2 regions of the Sediminibacillus dalangtanensis genome follow, and region 1 is predicted to be linked to the other one. Evidence: riboswitches for the same ligand, from Rfam matches in the RefSeq annotation. Region 1 holds a riboswitch; the other holds the start of a gene.
The links. A riboswitch is a leader RNA that binds a small molecule or an ion and turns the genes downstream of it on or off. The one in region 1 is predicted to bind S-adenosylmethionine.
Positions count from the first base shown of each region.

Region 1 (9,589 bases):
GCTCCGGCAAAACAAGAACAAGCACAGCCACAAAAAGCTGAAGAGCCCAAACAGCAAGAGCAGACAAATGAACAGCCTGCAGAACAAAAAGAACAGGAATCTGCAGACCAAAAGCAGCAAGCAGAGGCTCCAAGTAACGAGCAAGCTGAACAAGCTCAAGCACCTCAACAAAACAACAACGAAGCTACAGCTGAAGAGTCCAAGCAAGAACAGACGCAAAATGCAGGACAAGAGCTTAGCCAATTTGAACAGGAAGTAGTAGAATTGACCAACCAGGAAAGAGCCAAGCAAGGTCTTGATCCTTTGGAAATCGATACGGAACTAAGCAAGGTTGCACGCGAAAAATCAGCAGATATGGCGCGTAATGGTTACTTCGACCATAACAGCCCAACTTACGGTTCTCCGTTCGATATGATGAAGCAATTCGGTATCTCTTACAACACTGCAGGGGAAAACATTGCCAAAGGACAGCGTACTCCGGAAGAAGTAGTAAACGCGTGGATGAACAGTGAAGGCCACCGTGAAAACATTCTTAACGGCAACTTCACGCATATCGGTGTCGGCTACGTCGAAAATGGCAATGTATGGACACAACAGTTCATCGGTAAATAATAGACAAGTAGATTTGGACAAGGGCTGCCCCATTCACCGGTGAATGGGGCAGCCCTTTTGAATTGGGGTCAGTCCCTCCCATCGTAATACGATGGGAGGGACTGACCCCAAAAATTTATTATTTTTTTGTAGGGGTTGGGCATGGTTGGTTCGTCTATAAAGTGAAATGGTCAGGAGAGGGGGAGCATCCATTCAAGATGAACTGCTTATCAAGAAAATTAAATCGGGCAATCAACAGGCGCTACGGCTGCTGATCGAGCGTTATAAGCACCATGTATTCAAAGTGACAATGAGCGTGTTGCATGATGAAAAAGCAGCTGAAGATGCCGCCCAAGAGACATTTATCAAGATGGTAGATGCTCTCCCCTCTTACCAGCATCAAGGTTTTAAAACCTGGCTTGGTCGGATAGCTTTCCATAAAGCGATCGACTCCCGTCGGAAACAGCAGCGCATGAAGGAAGATTTCAATGGCCCCTGTCAAGAATATCACCATGGCCAGGTTGACAGTGCGGAGGAACAGGTATTGCTGCGAGAAAGAAGACAACGTATCAGAGAGCAAATCGATCAGCTTCCGGAAAAACTGCAGTTTGCTGTCCGCTGCTATTATTTAGAAGGCATGTCCTATGCCGAAATCGCTAATCAGCTCGATTTGGCCGAAAAGACAATTGAAGTACGGCTGTATCGAGCGCGAAAATGGATGAAAGCCCATTGGAAGGAGGATGATTTTTAAATGATTCATGTTGAAGAGGAATTGTGGCACTACATAGACGAAACAATCGATGACCAGAAACAACAGCAAGTCGAAGCTCATTTGGAGACTTGCCAACACTGTTTTGACCATTACCTTGCATTACTTGAACAATGGGAAACACCAGGGCATCTAGCCGATTCGTTTACCGAAGCAACCATCGACAAAATAAACGTTCAACAAGTACTGCCCAAAAAGGACAGACAGAAAAAAGCATCCTCCACATCCAAGGAAGTAAAAACCATAAGCCATTATTTATTGGCAGCTGGACTAACTATTGTATTAATGGCAAGCGGCATCTTCCAGGGCGTTTTGCATATAACCGATCAAACGAGTCTAAATAGCCGGCCGTCCATGACAGACAGCCTCATGCAAAAAACGGACAGCTGGCTGACGCAACTAATGAAGGAGGAAAATCAATGAATAAATCATCTGTACTTGCTTTCTTTTTAGCGCTTATTCCCGGCTTTGGCCATATGTATCTTGGTCAAAAACGTAAAGGGGTGCTCTATCCGTTACTTTTCTTCGGCACAATAGGCTTTGGAACATTTGCTTATTTCATCTCTGCGTTTAATGGGTTCATTCCTTTGACACTCCTTGGCGCATTTTTGATTTGGGCAGTAAATGTCATCGACATGATTATTACCCTATTGATGCGCAGCAAAGTACAGACTTCCGGTCAGTCGGCCGACACTACTGTTCCGTCTCCGAGTGCGATTGTTTCCCAACCCGAGAATTACAATGAACGATTCACGACGATTTTACTGTCTTTCATTCCTGGGGTCGGCCATTTTCAGCTCGGCTTGAACCAGAGAGGACTAACGTTTTTGGCCGGGTTTTTCGGAGTAGCGTCTATGATTTTCTTTGTTGCCTTTGTCAGCCATCAGGGAGGCTTTTTAATTTTTCTGCTGGCCATGCCGATTATTTGGATATACAGCTTCTTTGACGCGATTCAGCTATTGAATAAGAAACAGAACGGAGAAACATTGGAAGACCGTACCATTATCGAAGATCTGGATCAGTATCGGGAAGAGGGTAAGAAAAGCAAAATGCTAGCCACTATTTTGGCGATTTTCCCAGGGGCAGGCCATATGTATTTAGGATTACAACGAAGAGGCCTGCAGTTAATGGCCGCATTCCTGCTGTCTATCTATGTGCTGGACGTTCTGCGTCTCTCCATCTTTTTATTTTTGATACCGATCATCTGGTTTTTCAGCTTTTTCGATGCCTTGCAGCATACAAACAAAGCGGAACAGGGAGACCTTCAGGACATACCGATTGTCAAGTATTTGGCCAACCATCAAAAATGGCTGGGCATTGCCCTTTTAGCGCTTGGTCTTTTCTACATTGCCGATTCAATCCTGCTGCCAGTCATCGCTGAACAGGTACGTAACGCCTTTCAAATCGACCTTTGGTACTACTACCACCAATATTTTCAAGTATCGGTCGTTTGCCTGTTGCTGATAGCCGGAGGAATCCGATTGATTATCGGGTCGAAACCGAAAAAGGGAGGAAATGAACAATGAAGAAATGGCGGGTAGGATCTATCTCGATGGGTGCAGCACTCGTTTTACTGGGAATGGTCATCATGCTCTCTCAATTTCTCGAATGGGATGCAACTACGGTTTTGCTGGCCTGGTTTCCACTTATCCTTGTTGTTTTAGGAGTGGAAATCATCCTTTACGTCTACTTGTCCCAACAGGAACAGCCAGTAGTAAAATATGATTTTTTATCGATTATTTTTATTACCTGTCTTGGCGGGATTGCCCTTATTCTATTTATTGGCGCCTCAACGGGAGTGCTGGACAAAATAAAAACTACTGTTCAGGCAGAAGATGTCGAAGCAACATTGCCGCCGATCGAAAAACAGATCGATGAAAAAGTGAAAAAAATCGTTTTGGAATCAGCCGAGGGAACGTCGCTGGAGACGAATAACACAGGGGATGTCCATATATTTGGCACCTTCCATTCAAACACGATGAACCAGAAGGATATCAAGCCGGAGGAAATCGCCTCTTTCCATCAGATTGGTGATACTTTATATATTGAAATGCTTGAGGCTCCAACCAGCCGATTCGGCTACGATGTAAGCCGGTTTACTGCGACTGTTTCCATTCCCGGCAACATGGAAACCGAAGTCCGGTCCTGGTTGGATGAAGCCCATCTGAACCTGGCTACAATCAAAAGTGACTGGTCACTAAAAGAGGTTGATCAGGTGTATCTGACTAATACGGATTCGGCCGATGTTCAACTACAGGCAGACAATATATGGCAAGAGAAAGACAGTGACCAAACAGATACATTCGGAAAAGGCACTCACCAGCTCGACATCGAAGCAGCCAACCAACTGCACACCAAATAAATTCTTTACCCTGGTAGAGCATTGGGGGGACAGTCCCTTCCATCGTAATGCGATGGAAGGGACTGTCCCCCATTTCAAAAAATTTTCTTAATGGGGTTGACTCGATCGATAGGGTGATTTATAATTCTTTAAAAGATTGAAATTTCCAACAAATTGAATAATGAGACTCTTATCCAGAGCGGCGGAGGGACTAGGCCCGATGATGCCCGGCAACCTTCAGGCAATGATGCTTGAAAAGGTGCCAATTCCTACAGGTCCATGATCTGACAGATAAGAGGAGGACTCCGGATATACGCCCTCTTCTTAGGAAGGGGGCTTTTCTATTCCCCTCTTTCCAACACAACATTTCATTACCTGCTTCCACGGCCTTAGGTACAATTTTTCCCTAGCATTATCACACTTAGGAGGAATTAAAATGACAAACCCATTTCATTTACAAGGTACCGAAACACAACTGCTTCACGGAGGACAGACACCAGATCCGGCTACAGGGTCCCGGGCTGTCCCGATTTATCAAACAACTTCTTATGTATTCCGCGATACCGAGCATGCGCAAAACCTTTTTGCCCTAGCCGAACCAGGCAACATTTATTCGAGAATCATGAACCCGACTGTCGATGCATTTGAACAACGAATCGCTCTTTTAGAAGACGGCGTCGCAGCGGTGGCCACTTCGTCCGGCATGGCTGCCATTACCCTGTCGATCCTGAACCTTGCCGGGAGCGGTGACGAAATTGTAGCCGACAGCAATTTGTACGGCGGCACCTATAACCTGTTCGTCAAAACGCTCCCTCGCTATGGAATCAATGTCACCTTTGTTGATGCATCTGATCCGGAAAAAGTCCGCGCAGCTATTACGGACAAAACCAAAGCTGTCTTCGGAGAAATCATTACCAATCCCAGCCTGAATGTACTCGATGTGGAAACAATCGCTGCAATTGCTCATGAGCAGGATATTCCATTCATTATCGATAATACCTTCGCCACTCCATACTTAACCAAACCAATCGCCTGGGGTGCGGACATCGTCGTCCACTCCGCGACCAAGTGGATCGGTGGACACGGTACAACAATCGGGGGTGTAGTCGTCGATGGCGGGCGTTTTAACTGGAACAACGAAAAATTCCCTGAGTTCATCAATCCCGATGAAAGCTATCATGGCATTCGTTATGCGATCGACACTGCACCGGCAGCCTTTGCTACGAAGTTACGTGTACAGCTGTTACGCGATATTGGTGCCTGCCTAAGCCCGCAAAATGCATTTTTGCTTTTGCAAGGCTTGGAAACGTTGCACCTCCGTATCGAAAAACATAACCAAAACGCTCAACAGGTCGCCGCTTACTTAAGCGATCATCCAGCTGTGGAATGGGTTGCGTACCCGGGATTGGAAAACCATCCTTCCCATCAGCTCGCAGAAAAATATTTAAACGGAAAAGCCGGCTCGATTATTACTTTCGGCATCAAAGGCGGTCGTGATGCCGGACGACAGCTAATCGACAACATTACCCTTTGGTCGCATGTTGCCAATGTCGGGGATGCCAAGTCGCTGATCATCCACCCTGCTTCTACAACCCACCAGCAACTGGATGCAGATGGACTGAAAGAAAGTGGTGTAACGGAAGAATTGATTCGTCTGTCGATCGGTATTGAAACGGCAGAGGACTTGATCCGGGATCTCGACCAGGCAATCGCCAAAGCTACCGGAACACAACCTACCGTAACGGTTACGAACGAAAAGGCAATCCAGTGGGCGCTTCACTCACCATTCGACCGGACAAACGGACTGCGGCAAAAGACCATTGCCGTACTTGGAATAGAACCCGACGCTGATCTGCCGGTGTATCAGACAGCAGCAAAGTTGCAAAATCTCGGCTATAAAATCATTCCGGTTCATAATGGAAGTGAGCCGATCCTTAGTGAGACACCAGTGGCTAGCCTGTCAGCGATCGAGGATGAAATCGATGTGCTTTATACACAGGACACGCTGGCGGCTGAGGCCATACTGGCAAACGAAAGCCCGATTGAAACAAAGATACTATGGCTCGATTCTCAGGAAACCAGCCTGGATGTCACCGACCAGGCGCGCGTGCAAGGGATTACCGTTGTCGAAAGTCTTTGCCCATATCAGGAAGCGGTAAGACTGAGAAGCGGAGATACGAGACAACAGCCTGTCCACGCTTGATATAGCATGTACCAGTACGAAAAATAAAAGGACTCCCCTCATTTAAAAGCCGCTTGGAATCATCCAAGCGGCTTTTGTATATTGGAATATTAGAGGTATCAGATATGGGGCAACCGGTTTATAATGAATTTATTATTTTTTACCTTTGTATTAAATAACAAATTAAGGTTTTACTAGAAAGCTTTATCTTAAAATAGATCTTTAGCAAAGATCTCATGCTTTAACTTTAATGAAGACATTTTCAAAGTAGAAGATCACTGTACTCGTCTTTTTTTGACAAGGTGAATTTACTCCTTCTAATATCCCCTTCAGGTATTTTTTTACGGTAGGACTTGATATCTTAAGTTCTCTAGGGATTTGATTAATTTGTAGCATCTTCATGAACCCTAATATGCAACATTAATTTTCCTCCATATAAAATAACCAACATATCATAGAAAGTTAGATTAATATAACAAAAGTGTAAAGACTCATTAGGTACTTACTGTACACTCTATTTCACCTTTTCAATACGAATTCCTCATGTTAACAATAAAAATATCGTCCAGCGTTCATTCATGCAACGCTGGACGATGTTTTTCACCTCAGAAAACAATAAGAAATTCTTCACTGCCTTCCTACACCATCCCATTTTCATCCCATGCTTCCAAGGTTATAGATTTATGTCTCGATTATCCATTGGTTAATAGAAACAATTACAGCTAATATTTGTTTTTCAGCTCCCGTACCTCTTCTTCCAGCTGTTCAACCCTTTGCTACAGTTCCTTTTTTGGTTCAGAAATTTTTCTGCCAATCATACCAAAAAAGCCGAACAGAGCTATGATTCCGCCGGCGATTGCCATGACAAACAATAAAACTATTTCTGCCAAGATTATCCCTCCCTCTTTCACTAGAAATTCCGCTTTTGTTACCTATTTTAACCCGGCATTCCAACACGTTTGTTCTGCTGAAGAATATCTTTTATCGTCTTATCAAGCGTATCGAATCTGAACTGAAAACCTTCCTGTTCCAAACGTTCTGGAATTACCCAGCGACTTTTTAACACGAGTTCCGTTTCCGTCCGGATCAATACCGCTCCCATTTCCAGCATCCATTTCGGTGCTGGCAAACCTATCGGGGCATTCATTTCCGTTCTTAATCGCTTCATCAGCTCCCGATTGCTGACGGGGTTGGGGGCTGCACAATTAAAGACACCGCTCAAGTCATCCCTTCCTTGCAAAAACAGGACAATTTGAAACAGATCTTCCACATGGATCCAGCTGAATTTTTGCTTTCCAGATCCCTGGACACCGCCGAGACCAAATTTCACCAGATTTAAATAAGGAGTCATCACCCCTCCCCCTGGCCCTAAAACGATAGCAGTTCGGAGAGCAGCTTGTCTTGTATTCGGTAAATCAAAAGAAAAGAATACTTCTTCCCATTTTTCCGCCACATCCACAGAAAAGCCCGTGCCTATTTCTCCGTTTGTTTCCGTCATCGGCCGATCTTCCGCATGCCGGTATATCGTAGCGGTACTGGCGTTAAGCCAAACCGGCGGCGGGTTATCACAAGCCTTGATGGCTTCGCCGAGAATGGTCGTCGTGTCGATTCTTGATTGCAGGATTTCCCGCTTGTTTTTATCATGATAACGACAGTTGACCGATTTACCAGCCAGATTGACGAGCAAATGCGCCTCTTCCAATGCTTCTTTGATGGCATCCCTGTCGTCCCATGATATGTAAGAGGGCTGTCTTGATATAATACCTACGTCATATCCCTTCTCTTCAAACCTACTTTTGAAATAATTACCGATAAAGCCTGTTCCCCCTGCGAGGATCACTTTTTTCATCATCAAAACCCCAATCTGCATTTTATCCGAATTGGTTGTCTCTTGGTGTTTTGCGTTTATTTTAACATAGATAACTATTGGTAACGGCGCCTATGCGTGATAAGATGAAGGGCTATGACTCCTGCCTGAATCCGTTTTTATCCATAAATGAAATCGGCGTGTTGGACAGTGTTGACCTCATCAATTGAAAAACGTCTTCTTGGGATAACAACTCCTCCCTTTCAGATATCATAGCTTGTACCCTCATACCATACCCCAGAATAGTGAAGAAGGCAGATATTTTTTCAGCATCCAATGTATCAGGTATCGGTCCTCTATTTTGCCCTGCATTAATCCACTTTACGGAATGCTGAAAAAATGCTTCCTGGAATTCCTCTAAGATTTCTTGATCTTCTGCTTTATTTTGGTGACTTATCAAATAAAAGAAAATTTGGTTGGAAACGCTGGACTTAGAATGAATAAAGGATTTTAACGTCTGGCGAAGTGGCTCGCCCAATTCTGCTTCTTTTTGTTCCTTGATACTAGTGTGAAACTGCTTATCAACTTGTTCTAATTGATGCTTCAACACTAAGACAAACAATTCATTTTTACTTTTAACATAATGATAGATTGCACCTTTCGAAAGACCGCTACGCTGTATGATTTCATTCAACGTTGTCTTCTGACACCCTTTTTCAGAGATAATCTCTTCTGTGACTTTGATTAGTTTCTGGAAGCTTTCATTCTCATACATGTTCTGTACACTCCTAGTGATCATATAACTTAACTATACAGAGGTGTAAAGTTTCTGTAAACCGCTTGCGTACCGACCGTCGGTATGTTACTTTTTTCTTAATTACTATCTTATTAAGGAGGTTGAAAGATGGTGAAAACAGCTCAAGGAAATCATCTTTTTTATCGCTCATGGCTTGTTCGAGAACGCTTGTTACTGTTCACTGGAGGAATCGGCCTTCTTCTTGGCGGTGTTTGTCTTTTCATTGTGCTTTTCAAGGGAGCTGCTATTCCTCCGGAAGGGGATTTGTTTAAAGCCGTATCTTTTAATGTCGCTATTGGAGTCTTTTTAATAACGACGGCCATACTACTACCTTTGGTCAAGATGCCTGACTCTAAACAAAGACTATTTCGATGGGGTCTCTTCATTTGTAGTCTATATAGTTACGGCGCAGAAACCATTCAGCACATTCGAGGAATAAACCCTCGTTTTTCAGTAGCCGGAAATCTGATTGACCAAGTTGCTGGCGGGGTTTTCGGACTTGTATCCCTGTGTATAGTCGGGATATACATTATGTTGGCCTTCTACATTTTCCAGCCTGTTATGCTGAAACAAAATCCAATTTGCACCCTCGGTTTAAGATACGGTATTCTTTCAACGCTGATTTCCTTTGCGGCTGGTGTCTGGATGATTGTATTACAGGGACGATTTGTCGGCATGGATGGAAACATTATCTTGTTCCATGGTTTGGGGTTTCACGGATTACAAGTTATGCCAATCCTTGCCTGGGCCTTCGTCCAATCCTATTCTGATAAGAGAAAACAACGGAAACTGATCCACTTGACTGGAGGGGTTTGGAACTTATCACTAGGAATGATCGGCATACAAACAGCACTAGGAAAAACACTTCTTCAGCTAACCATTACCTCTACCGCATTCTACCTACTGACAATAGCCTTTTTTACAATCTTTCTTTCAACAGCATTTCAATTTTTTAAAAATCCAAAAAGGATTGCTTCCATTGCTTCGGAAGACAAAGACTTAGCAAACTAAACATCATTTCTTCATGGTGGCTGAAACAATGTTTCTGCTCAGGGTGGACAAACGCCGGATACAGCTACTTCCCTGCCAACGATGATGATGTT
Region 1 is NZ_CP046956.1:3,636,846-3,646,434, forward strand. It holds gene ERJ70_RS17795 (CAP domain-containing protein) at 1-612, shown strand, start outside; gene ERJ70_RS17800 (RNA polymerase sigma factor) at 779-1,342, shown strand; gene ERJ70_RS17805 (anti-sigma factor family protein) at 1,343-1,783, shown strand; gene ERJ70_RS17810 (hypothetical protein) at 1,780-2,886, shown strand; gene ERJ70_RS17815 (hypothetical protein) at 2,883-3,722, shown strand; SAM riboswitch class I at 3,889-3,999, shown strand; gene ERJ70_RS17820 (PLP-dependent aspartate aminotransferase family protein) at 4,138-5,904, shown strand; gene ERJ70_RS17825 (TIGR01777 family oxidoreductase) at 6,821-7,735, opposite strand; gene ERJ70_RS17830 (TetR/AcrR family transcriptional regulator) at 7,845-8,465, opposite strand; gene ERJ70_RS17835 (hypothetical protein) at 8,595-9,497, shown strand.

Region 2 (9,589 bases), 660 kb from region 1:
GTAAGTCAGCCTCCAGAATTCCTTCGCGTAAAACAGATTTTCCCTTGTTGTGCGGTTTTACTTCCTCCCGTTCTTTTGTGTTTACAGCCTTCAAATCATCATTTTCCAGTACAATGTGTTCTTTTAAGGCAAACCCTTCGAAACTTCGAAGATCCGCAGTTAACACAATGGAATCATGCAAATGCTTATTTACCATGAAAATCGTTACCTCGTCCTCTTTTTCATTCAGCACAGCAGCACTATCCACATATGGTATGTCCGTAAAATCCGCACTGTCATATTTAGGACTGTTCAGTATTGGCTTCAAAGAAATCCCTCTGCCGTACACAGAGGCATGGTAATATGGATAAAATATCGTCTGCTTCCACGCACGTCCATTGTTCTCCGTCATGATTGGAGCGATTACATTTACCAGTTGTGCAAGGCACGCCATTTTGACACGGTCTGCATGTTGTAAGAAAGTGATCAGCATGCTGCCCACTAATAATGCATCCTCGAAGTTATAGATGTCTTCCAACTGGGGAGGAGCTACAGACCAAGGCTCAATCAAATTGTCCGCCTCGTTGGAATGGTACCAGACATTCCACTCATCGAAGCTTAAGTTGATTGTTTTCTTGCTTCGATGCTTTGCTTTTATATAATCACAAGTTGAGATCACCGTTTTGATAAAGTTGTCCATATCCAGATTTTTGGCCAAATAGTTTGCCGTATCGTTTGATCTGTTTCCATAGTACTGATGTAAAGAAATGTAGTCTATTTGTTCATAAGCGAGATCCAGGGTAGTCGCTTCATACTCAGGGAACGTAGGCATGCTTGAATTGGAGCTTCCACATGCTACTAATTCAATGGTCGGATCGACTAGTTTCATTGCCTTTCCGGTTTCTTGTGCAATTCTTCCATATTCATAAGGTGTTTTTTGGCCGACCTGCCACGGACCGTCCATTTCGTTTCCTAAACACCAGGTTTTGATGTTATGTGGCTCTTTATAACCATGTTGCTTTCTTAATTCGCTCCAATACGTACCGCCAGGATGATTTGTGTATTCAATTAAATTCCTTGCTGCATCTACCCCGCGAGTACCGAGATTAACCGCCATCATTACTTCGGCATTTACCTTTGCAGCCCAATCAGCAAATTCATTGGTCCCCATTTCGTTCGTTTCAATCGTTCTCCAAGCTAACTCCAATCTCCGCGGGCGTTCTTTTCTAGGTCCCACACCATCTTCCCAATTATAGGCGGATACCATATTTCCCCCTGGATATCTTACAATGGGAACTTGTAGCTGCCTTACTAATTCCATTACATCCCGGCGAAATCCTTGTTCATCTGCTTCCGGATGACTAGGCTCATAGATTCCTCCGTAAACCGCACGTCCTAAATGTTCAATGAACGATCCATAAATCCGGTTATCTACCTTAGCGATTTGATAACTTTTATCCAGTATCATGCTTGCCTTCCATTTATCTGCCACTTTACTCACTCCTTTAACTGATCTTATCCATAGAGCGGGTGATGAAATGATTATCCCTCGTTCTGAATACGCTTCCAATAGTGTCTGCAAAAAGGAAGTTTGTTTGCGTATTATACGAACGTCTAATAAAAACATCACTATTATTTATAATATGTACGTATAAGTTATATAAAGTATACCTAAATGGATTGAATTTATCAACAGTTTTTTTACTTTTCAAATAAAAGGTGAGGGTTTTCGTCAATGTTTTACCTTTCCAATAAAAAAGAGAAGCAGAGCCCTTTTTGCCATGCTTCCCTTTTACGCCTTTACTTTATTGTTGCTGCCTTACATACTCTGCTAAATCCTTCAGACCTTCCTCTGGACTCTTCGACTGCTGTCGCAGCACATTTTCCGCAGTGTTACTGTTATATTCTGTAGCAACATCCGGCGTTTTTTCTGTAATATTCAATGTGTTAATTTCATCGCGGACATCCAGAAGGACATCAAAAATATTATCACCAAAGTAATCATAGTACTTGTTGTCTTCGCGTACTACTTCACTTTCCCAAACGTCCCAGCGCGGAGGATCAAAACCAAGCACTGTCCACAACTTTTCACTGCCTTCTTCCGAGAGCTTCGCGTATGCTAAAAATTCCTTGGCCAGGTCCGGGTCCTCTGACTGGTTGGTAACTACTGTACCTGTTCCACCCATTCCTGCGGAACGGTTGCCGCCTTCTTCCCAGGCAGGCATTGGACGGATTGCTATCTTACCTTTCAAATCAGGCATGCTGTCAATAAATCTTCCCATATACCAAATAGGAGCAAGAATTGACGCAGCACCACCATCGTTCATGTATCCATAAAATTCTTCAGACTGGTTCATTCCACCCGGTGTTATTTCCGCAATTTTTTCCTTATAGATTACATCATGCAAAAATTGCAGCGTCTCTGTATTGACCTCGTTATCAATCGTTACGTCTCCATTTTCATTGAAAAAATCGGAATTTCTCTGCGAAACAATTGGCCAAAAATCCATCAGAAAATCAGTTGTACCAACATTCCACATAACAGCATCTGTATTTTCCGTTACTTTTTTTCCTGCTTCGACATAATCGTCCCACGTTTTAATCGAATCAATATCTACCCCGGCTTCCTCCATGATTTCTGTATTGTAATACATCACCGTAGCGCCCACATGTGTGGGAACACCATAGTAGTTTCCATCCTTCGCATACAATTCAAAACGTGAAGTAACTGCTTGATCCAGTACAGGCTCAATATACTCATTCATTGGTTCAAGCTGCGGTTCTCCCTGCATATAGTTCGCGTAACGTCCTAATTCAATGTCTGCAATATCCGGAGCACCCTTTCCTGATTGTAGCGAAAGAAGAAGATTGTTATGCATCTGGTCATAAGGATACGTTTCTGCCACAAGTTTGATTGGCCTATCCGGATTTTCTTCATTCCATCTTTCCGCAGCATCCCTAAATAAGTCAACGTGCTGACCGACAAACGTCCAATAGGTCAACTCTGTAGCACCTTCCAAATCACCACCTATCACTTCTGTCTCTTCCGCTTCTCCAGAGGCCTCTTCCCCTCCCCCACCGCACGCGGCGAGTAAAAGAACAATCAGTCCAATAATGATGGATAACAAAGTCTTTTTTTCCATTTTTTTATCCCCTTCCCCTTTTTAAATCGCTTACATTTCTACACATAAAAAATCGCTGAAATGACTGGCTGCGTTACCAATGACTTAACTTGTATGAACAATATGATAACGCATACATTTTACTTTTATTACAAGCTTTCAGAGGCACCCAACTCCATCAAGTATTCTTCGTTTATCTGAATATTAGCACCTTTCCAATAACTCGTCAATAAGTTTGGTCGATATTCTGGGTAACTTATACGTATAATTTTCTCTCAAGAGCTTTTCGAAGGCTTCTTTTCTAAATATGGCCATCCATCACGCCAGGAAACTCCCCATATCTGCATACGGATAATTCCTCCAGCATTTCCGTCATAGTAATGATGAACCATATAATCAATACCTCTGTCTTTCAGAAAGTCCTGGCCGCCCGGACCGATTTGGTTGTCCAGATTTCCCAGGATCACTTCTCCTCCTCCTTCTATCAAAGGGACACCATTTTGATCAACGTATGGCCCTGTAATCGACTCGGATCGTCCGACAGCAATTTTGTATGTACTGCTAAGTCCTGCACAGCAACGATCCCAGGAGGTAACCAAGTAATAGTAATCGCCCTTTTTGAAAATAGTTGGTGCCTCAATGGCATTATGTTCAGTTGTTGATGCTCTGCTTGCCAGTGTATATACTGGTCCTGTCGGCGTTGTCATATTCTGCAACTCTTGCAAATGGATACCGCTGAAATGGGAACCGAACACCAACCACCACTTTCCGTTGTCATGAAATACCATGGGGTCAATCGCGTTATACTGCTCCTGCCCCGGAGTAGAAGTCAGTACCGGCCCCTTGTCTATCCAGCTTTCAGGATCTTCAGGAGTACGTGTTGTGGCAACACCTATTGCAGAACGATTCGTACCAAAAGTGGAAACAGCATAATATAAATAAAAGGTATTCCCCTTTTTCACAACGTCAGGTGCCCATAAATGACTTACTCCATACGACTGCACCCAATCGGGTGCTGGTACTTCTCCGATAGCTTCCCAGGGGCCGCCTATAGTTCCGTTCGACTTTCGCAAATATATACCGCCCGGGTCGTCCGGGGTTCTGGCGATACCCGTGGAAGCGACATAATAGGTGCCGTTATCTTTAAATAAAGCCGGATCATGAACAGGGTCATCGACCACCCCTTCGACGTAATCCCCAATATCTCCTGACATCGGCACTTTACCAACGGGCGGCTTTCCATTTGCCACCACAACCTGTCCATCGCTCTGATCTTCAACTCCATAGGAAAACGCCGCGAGAACAAACAAAGCCATCATGAATAAAACGATTCTTTTTTTCACCATGTAACCTCCTGCTTTTTATCTCACGTAAAGCCTGGCCTGCACAGTGTCAGTAGGCAACGTCACTTTTTGGCCAGGAATCCCAAAATAAGGCTTCCCGTCCTTTTCCCAAAACAACTGTTGTACTCTTGCATGGCGATTATGGTCATATAGAGGATTCCCAGTGATGTGCTTGTATGGACGAGCATGATAGACAATGAAGTCAATCCCCTTATCATCTACAACGAAACTGTTGTGACCTGGTCCATATTCCCCGGTTACCTCTGATGATTGAAAAACAGGCTCTTTTTCTTTATACCAAGATTCTTTCTTAAGAAGGTCACTGTCCGATTCTGCTGAAAGCAGTCCCATCGCATAGCGGTCATCTGTAGCGCTTGCTGAATAGGCAATAAATACTTTCCCATTCCGTTCAAGAAACGCAGGGCCTTCGTTTACATGAAACCCTTGTTGCTCCCATTCAAATTCCGGTGTGGCCAGTAAGACTTGCGGTCCCACGATAGTCCAGGGATTTTTCATCTTCGCAATATAGAGGTTGGAAATGGTATCATTGTTTACCTTTTGCGCCCAAACAAGATAGCGGTCTCCGTGATGCTCAAAAGTTGTAGCATCGAGTGAAAAGCTTTGGAAATCGGTGTTTATTGCTCCTTTTTCGACCCATTCACCTTCTAATGGATTGGCGTCTGAACACTCTAGAACGTACGGACGAATCGCCCATATATCCTCTTGATCACCGGCTGCAAAATACATATACCATTTTCCATCAATGAAATGTATTTCCGGAGCCCAAATATGCTCTGACATTATCCCACTTTCATGTTTTCTCCAGATTACTGTTTCTTCCGCAGTCCGAAGCCCTTCGATTGTCTTTGCTCTTCTTAAAACAATCCGATCATAAAGCGGATAGGAACCGGTAAAATAATAGTAGCCATCTGTATGTTTAAGTATATAAGGGTCTGCTCGTTGTTCAATCAATGGGTTGACAAACGATGACTCAACTATTTTTCCGTGAATGGTATGCCATCCTGGGGTGGAATACATTTCTTCAGTTATCGTCTCCCACTGTACACAAAAATCCCCGGTTACTCCTCCTTCCATCTCCAATTTCACTGTTCCGGGTAAAACCGGTTCCATTCCTGTTTTCGTTTCAACTGTAAACGATTCCACTGTTGGATTTTTCATTTTCTCCCTCCTTCTTTTTCCATTATACACTCGGTTATTCATACGTACAACTATGATATTTTAGTTAATATACATTTATACGTACTTACGTATTACAAGTAGAAATGATGCCAACTCTTACAGTCTTCTGGCTAGAACTTTACAGGCATTACAATAGAGCAGGAACAACAGCCTTTCTTGACAGGATGTACTCGTGGTGGGATAATGCAAGCATCTATAGAGAATCTTATACTCTTATCAAGAGAAGGTGGAGGGAATGGCCCTGCGAAGCCCGGCAACCGGTGAATAGACTCACACGGTGCTAAATCCTGCAGCACTGCTGCAAGATAAGAGGAAGAGCCGGCACGCAACCTCTTCCTTTTGTGGAAGAGGTTTTTATATGGAGATGGATTATTGTTATATTAATAGAAAGCGAGGTGCTTACATTGAGTTCAATCCAAGTGCAAGGTGCTCCTGCCATCTATCATTGTTATCAAGGGGTATTGGAATTACTTCCTAAAAAAATTGCGGAACAACGATTTTCCCGCGGGCTGCTGCTGCATGGCGTGAAATCATGGGAAGCAGCGAAGCGTCACTTTGTCGATCCCGGAGTGCCGCTGACCTACCTATCTTATCATCATGAATGCACCCATGAAGAAGCCGGCCGGATTGGCAAAACAGCTCTTAAGGAAAATTCCGAGTTCATTATCGGAGTAGGCGGGGGGAAAGTTCTGGATTTGGCAAAAGCAGCCGGAAATCAAACAGGACTGCCAGTGATTTTGATCCCGACCTTGGCCTCGAACTGTGCAGCCTGGACACCGCTTAGCGTATTTTATGACCAGGAGGGGAACTTCGAAGAATACATTGTTTTTCCTCGAAGCACCTGGATGGTGCTCGTGGAGCCGAACATACTGATCGAGTCGCCATCTTCCTTTTTACGTGCAGGAATCGGGGATACTATCGCCAAATGGTATGAGGCTGACGTACTAACACGCGATCTTCCGACAAAAGCGATTCCCTTAGAAATCGCGTTGCAGGCTGCCCGCCTTTGTCGGGATACTTTGCTTACAGAAGGCACGGAAGCACTGAAGGCACTCAAAGCCGGTTCGGTCACTGATTCATTTAAACGGACGGTTGAAACCATCATTATGGCCGGAGGAATGGTGGGAGGTTTCGGGGATCAATACGGACGCATTTCAGGGGCCCATTCCATTCACAATGGATTAACCCACTTGCCGGAAACCCATTCGATTCTGCACGGAGACAAAGTTGCCTATGGTATTTTGGTTCAATTAGCGTTAGAAGGGCGACCGGATGAAATCAACAGACTGCTTCCGCATTATCGGGAGCTGGGGCTGCCAACAAGCTTGTCCGATTTAGGCATTGAACCGGAACGGAAGGGTGCAATAGAAACGATTGCCGCTGCCGCGACAGCGCCGGGAGAGTCGATTCATTTGATGAATATAACGGAAACACATCAGGTGGCAGACGGCATTCAACAGCTGGAACAGTGGCTGGAGAATGCGGCTCCGTAATCGGCAATAAGGAAAGGGGACCGGACCATTCATGAAGCAGACCTACGCACTAATCCAAATGGACATCGCTTTCGGTGATCCGCAAACCAATTTCCGGCATGCGGAAGAACTAATTAGAGAAGCGGTGGAGAAAAGAGCACCAGATACCATTCTGCTGCCGGAGCTTTGGACAACTGGATATGACTTGACACGCCTCGATGAAATCGCTGATGAAGATGCCAATGTGACGATTGCATTTCTGAGCAGATTGGCAAAGGAACTGGACATTAATATGATAGCAGGCTCGGTAGCCAATCGAGTGGACGAAGCGACAAGCAACACCTTGCTAGTAGTTGCCCGGACAGGGGATATTATCAAGCAATATAGCAAAGCGCATCTGTTCCGATTGATGGACGAGGAAAAATATTTAATAGAAGGAAACAGCGACGGAACTTTTGTATTGGAAAACCAAAAGAGTGCAGCGGTTATTTGCTATGATATCCGTTTTCCGGAATGGATCCGGACGCACATGCTGGATGACACAAAGGTTCTCTATGTCGTCGCTGAATGGCCGAAACAGCGCATTGATCATTGGCGGGCTCTCCTGATCAGCAGGGCTATCGAAAACCAATGCTTTGTGGTTGCCTGCAACCGCTCCGGTTCTGATCCTAATAACGAGTTTGGCGGAAATTCCATGATTATCGGCCCATGGGGAGAAGTTCTTGCAGAAGCAGGGCTGGAGGAGACGATTTTGACGGGAACCATTGATTTGGAGGAAGTAGAGAAAATCAGAGCGACCATTCCGATATACAGCGACCGTCGGACTGACTTATACAAACTGAAATAAGTGAATCTCAAGCAGAAATAAAGCCTGGATAGCATCCAGGCTTTGTGATAATATCATTATTTAGGCCGTTATCGTTGTTTTAGGCTTCCTTACCAAGGCCATAATACCAGCAATTAAGTACAACACTGCCGGAATCAGACTCATTCCCATAAACAAGACGAAAGACAAAACAGCGGTGATAATCAACATGATTCCTGCTGTTTTTGGCTTTTTATTGCCTTTCAACAATACGATGGCTACAATTCCCAGAATAATGGCCAGCAGCGAAATAATGATCAAGTACCAGCTACCGCCGGAAATCATTTCAGAGATGCTTCCCATATTCTCCATACCCTGTTCTGCAAACATATTTTCCATTTCCTGTACAAAATCATCGTTATTTTTCAACGTCATTAGCGTTATCCCGAAAAACGTGAAAAGAGCATACAGGATAGCCCCGATAACCCCAAGTACAATTTCTGCCGTTCGTTTCATTTCCAATTCCTCCTCTTTTTGAATTCTTTAGTGTCCCGCTACGTCCCGTTTTGTGAAAAACAACCAGGACAGGACCATGAAAATAACATAGTAAACGATCAGAACACCGATCGAAAATGACAACGTCATGCCTTCAATCAACGGTGTTCCTCTAAAATACTGCTCCAAGTTTGTGTTTGCAAACAAAATATATTTGGCCCAATCGTATTGCATGAAAAAGCCTATGATCGAGTTCCCGGCCATCATCAGGAAAATCGCAAACCCAATCGCCAAGCCGCTGTTTCGGAAAATCGAGGAAATCATAAATGCAAAAGTGGCCATCATCACCAGATTGATCAATTGCAATCCATAAGATCGGCCCATCTCTGCCCAAGCAGCTATTTGCGTATAATCACCTTGGTTTTGGATCACCAGCAAAGGGTTGGCACCATTGACCCCAAAAAATACCGCCCCGGTAATCCAGGAAAACACAAGCAAAAACACAAGCGATGTAAAGGCAAACAACAAAACAGATGCATATTTAGCAAACAAGATTTTTGTCCGGGCAACCGGCCGGATCAACAAAAGTTTGACCGTTCCCCACCGAAACTCGTGGGCAATGATGCCTGCTGCTACAATGATGGTGAATAGACTCAACAGAGCGGACAACATCACATTTTCCACCACAAACTGCCACGCATCGTACTCTAAAGGTTTAATGTCATTGTCCAGATAATAGTTGTTTTCCTGTATCCCCCAATGATTGGCGACATCCTCCTCACTGCTTCCCTCGGCAATTTCGGCATTTTCCTGCTCCAACTGCTGCCGCCAGTCATCACCATACTGTGCTTCGTCCACATCTCCTACTGTTTTACCGAGAATGGCTACACCAAGGATGATAGCTGCAAGGATGCCGAACATGATCCAGGTAGACTTTCTGGCAAAAAGCTTCGCTTGCTCGTTATAGACGAGCCTGAAAAAATTACTCAATCGCATTCTCCCCAATCACATCTAAAAATTTATCTTCAAGTGTCGAGCGTTGCACTTGTACACCAAATACGTCCACTTGCCCTTGTACAAGACATTTTACAATGCTCGGAATTTCCTCACGTTTCGCTGTCAGTTTGATATGATCGCCTTCCATGGTTGGTTCGAGCTGTAACGTCTGGCGCA
Region 2 is NZ_CP046956.1:191,832-201,420, reverse strand. It holds gene arfA (arabinosylfuranosidase ArfA) at 1-1,447, opposite strand, end outside; gene ERJ70_RS01120 (ABC transporter substrate-binding protein) at 1,785-3,122, opposite strand; gene ERJ70_RS01115 (arabinan endo-1,5-alpha-L-arabinosidase) at 3,377-4,447, opposite strand; gene ERJ70_RS01110 (family 43 glycosylhydrolase) at 4,463-5,623, opposite strand; SAM riboswitch class I at 5,855-5,956, shown strand; gene ERJ70_RS01105 (iron-containing alcohol dehydrogenase family protein) at 6,049-7,137, shown strand; gene ERJ70_RS01100 (carbon-nitrogen family hydrolase) at 7,169-7,963, shown strand; gene ERJ70_RS01095 (DUF4064 domain-containing protein) at 8,024-8,437, opposite strand; gene ERJ70_RS01090 (ABC transporter permease) at 8,465-9,412, opposite strand; gene ERJ70_RS01085 (ABC transporter ATP-binding protein) at 9,399-9,589, opposite strand, start outside.
Region 2: it holds a riboswitch for S-adenosylmethionine, as region 1 does, so the genes downstream of both, ERJ70_RS01105 (iron-containing alcohol dehydrogenase family protein) here and ERJ70_RS17820 (PLP-dependent aspartate aminotransferase family protein) in region 1, are expected to answer to the same signal.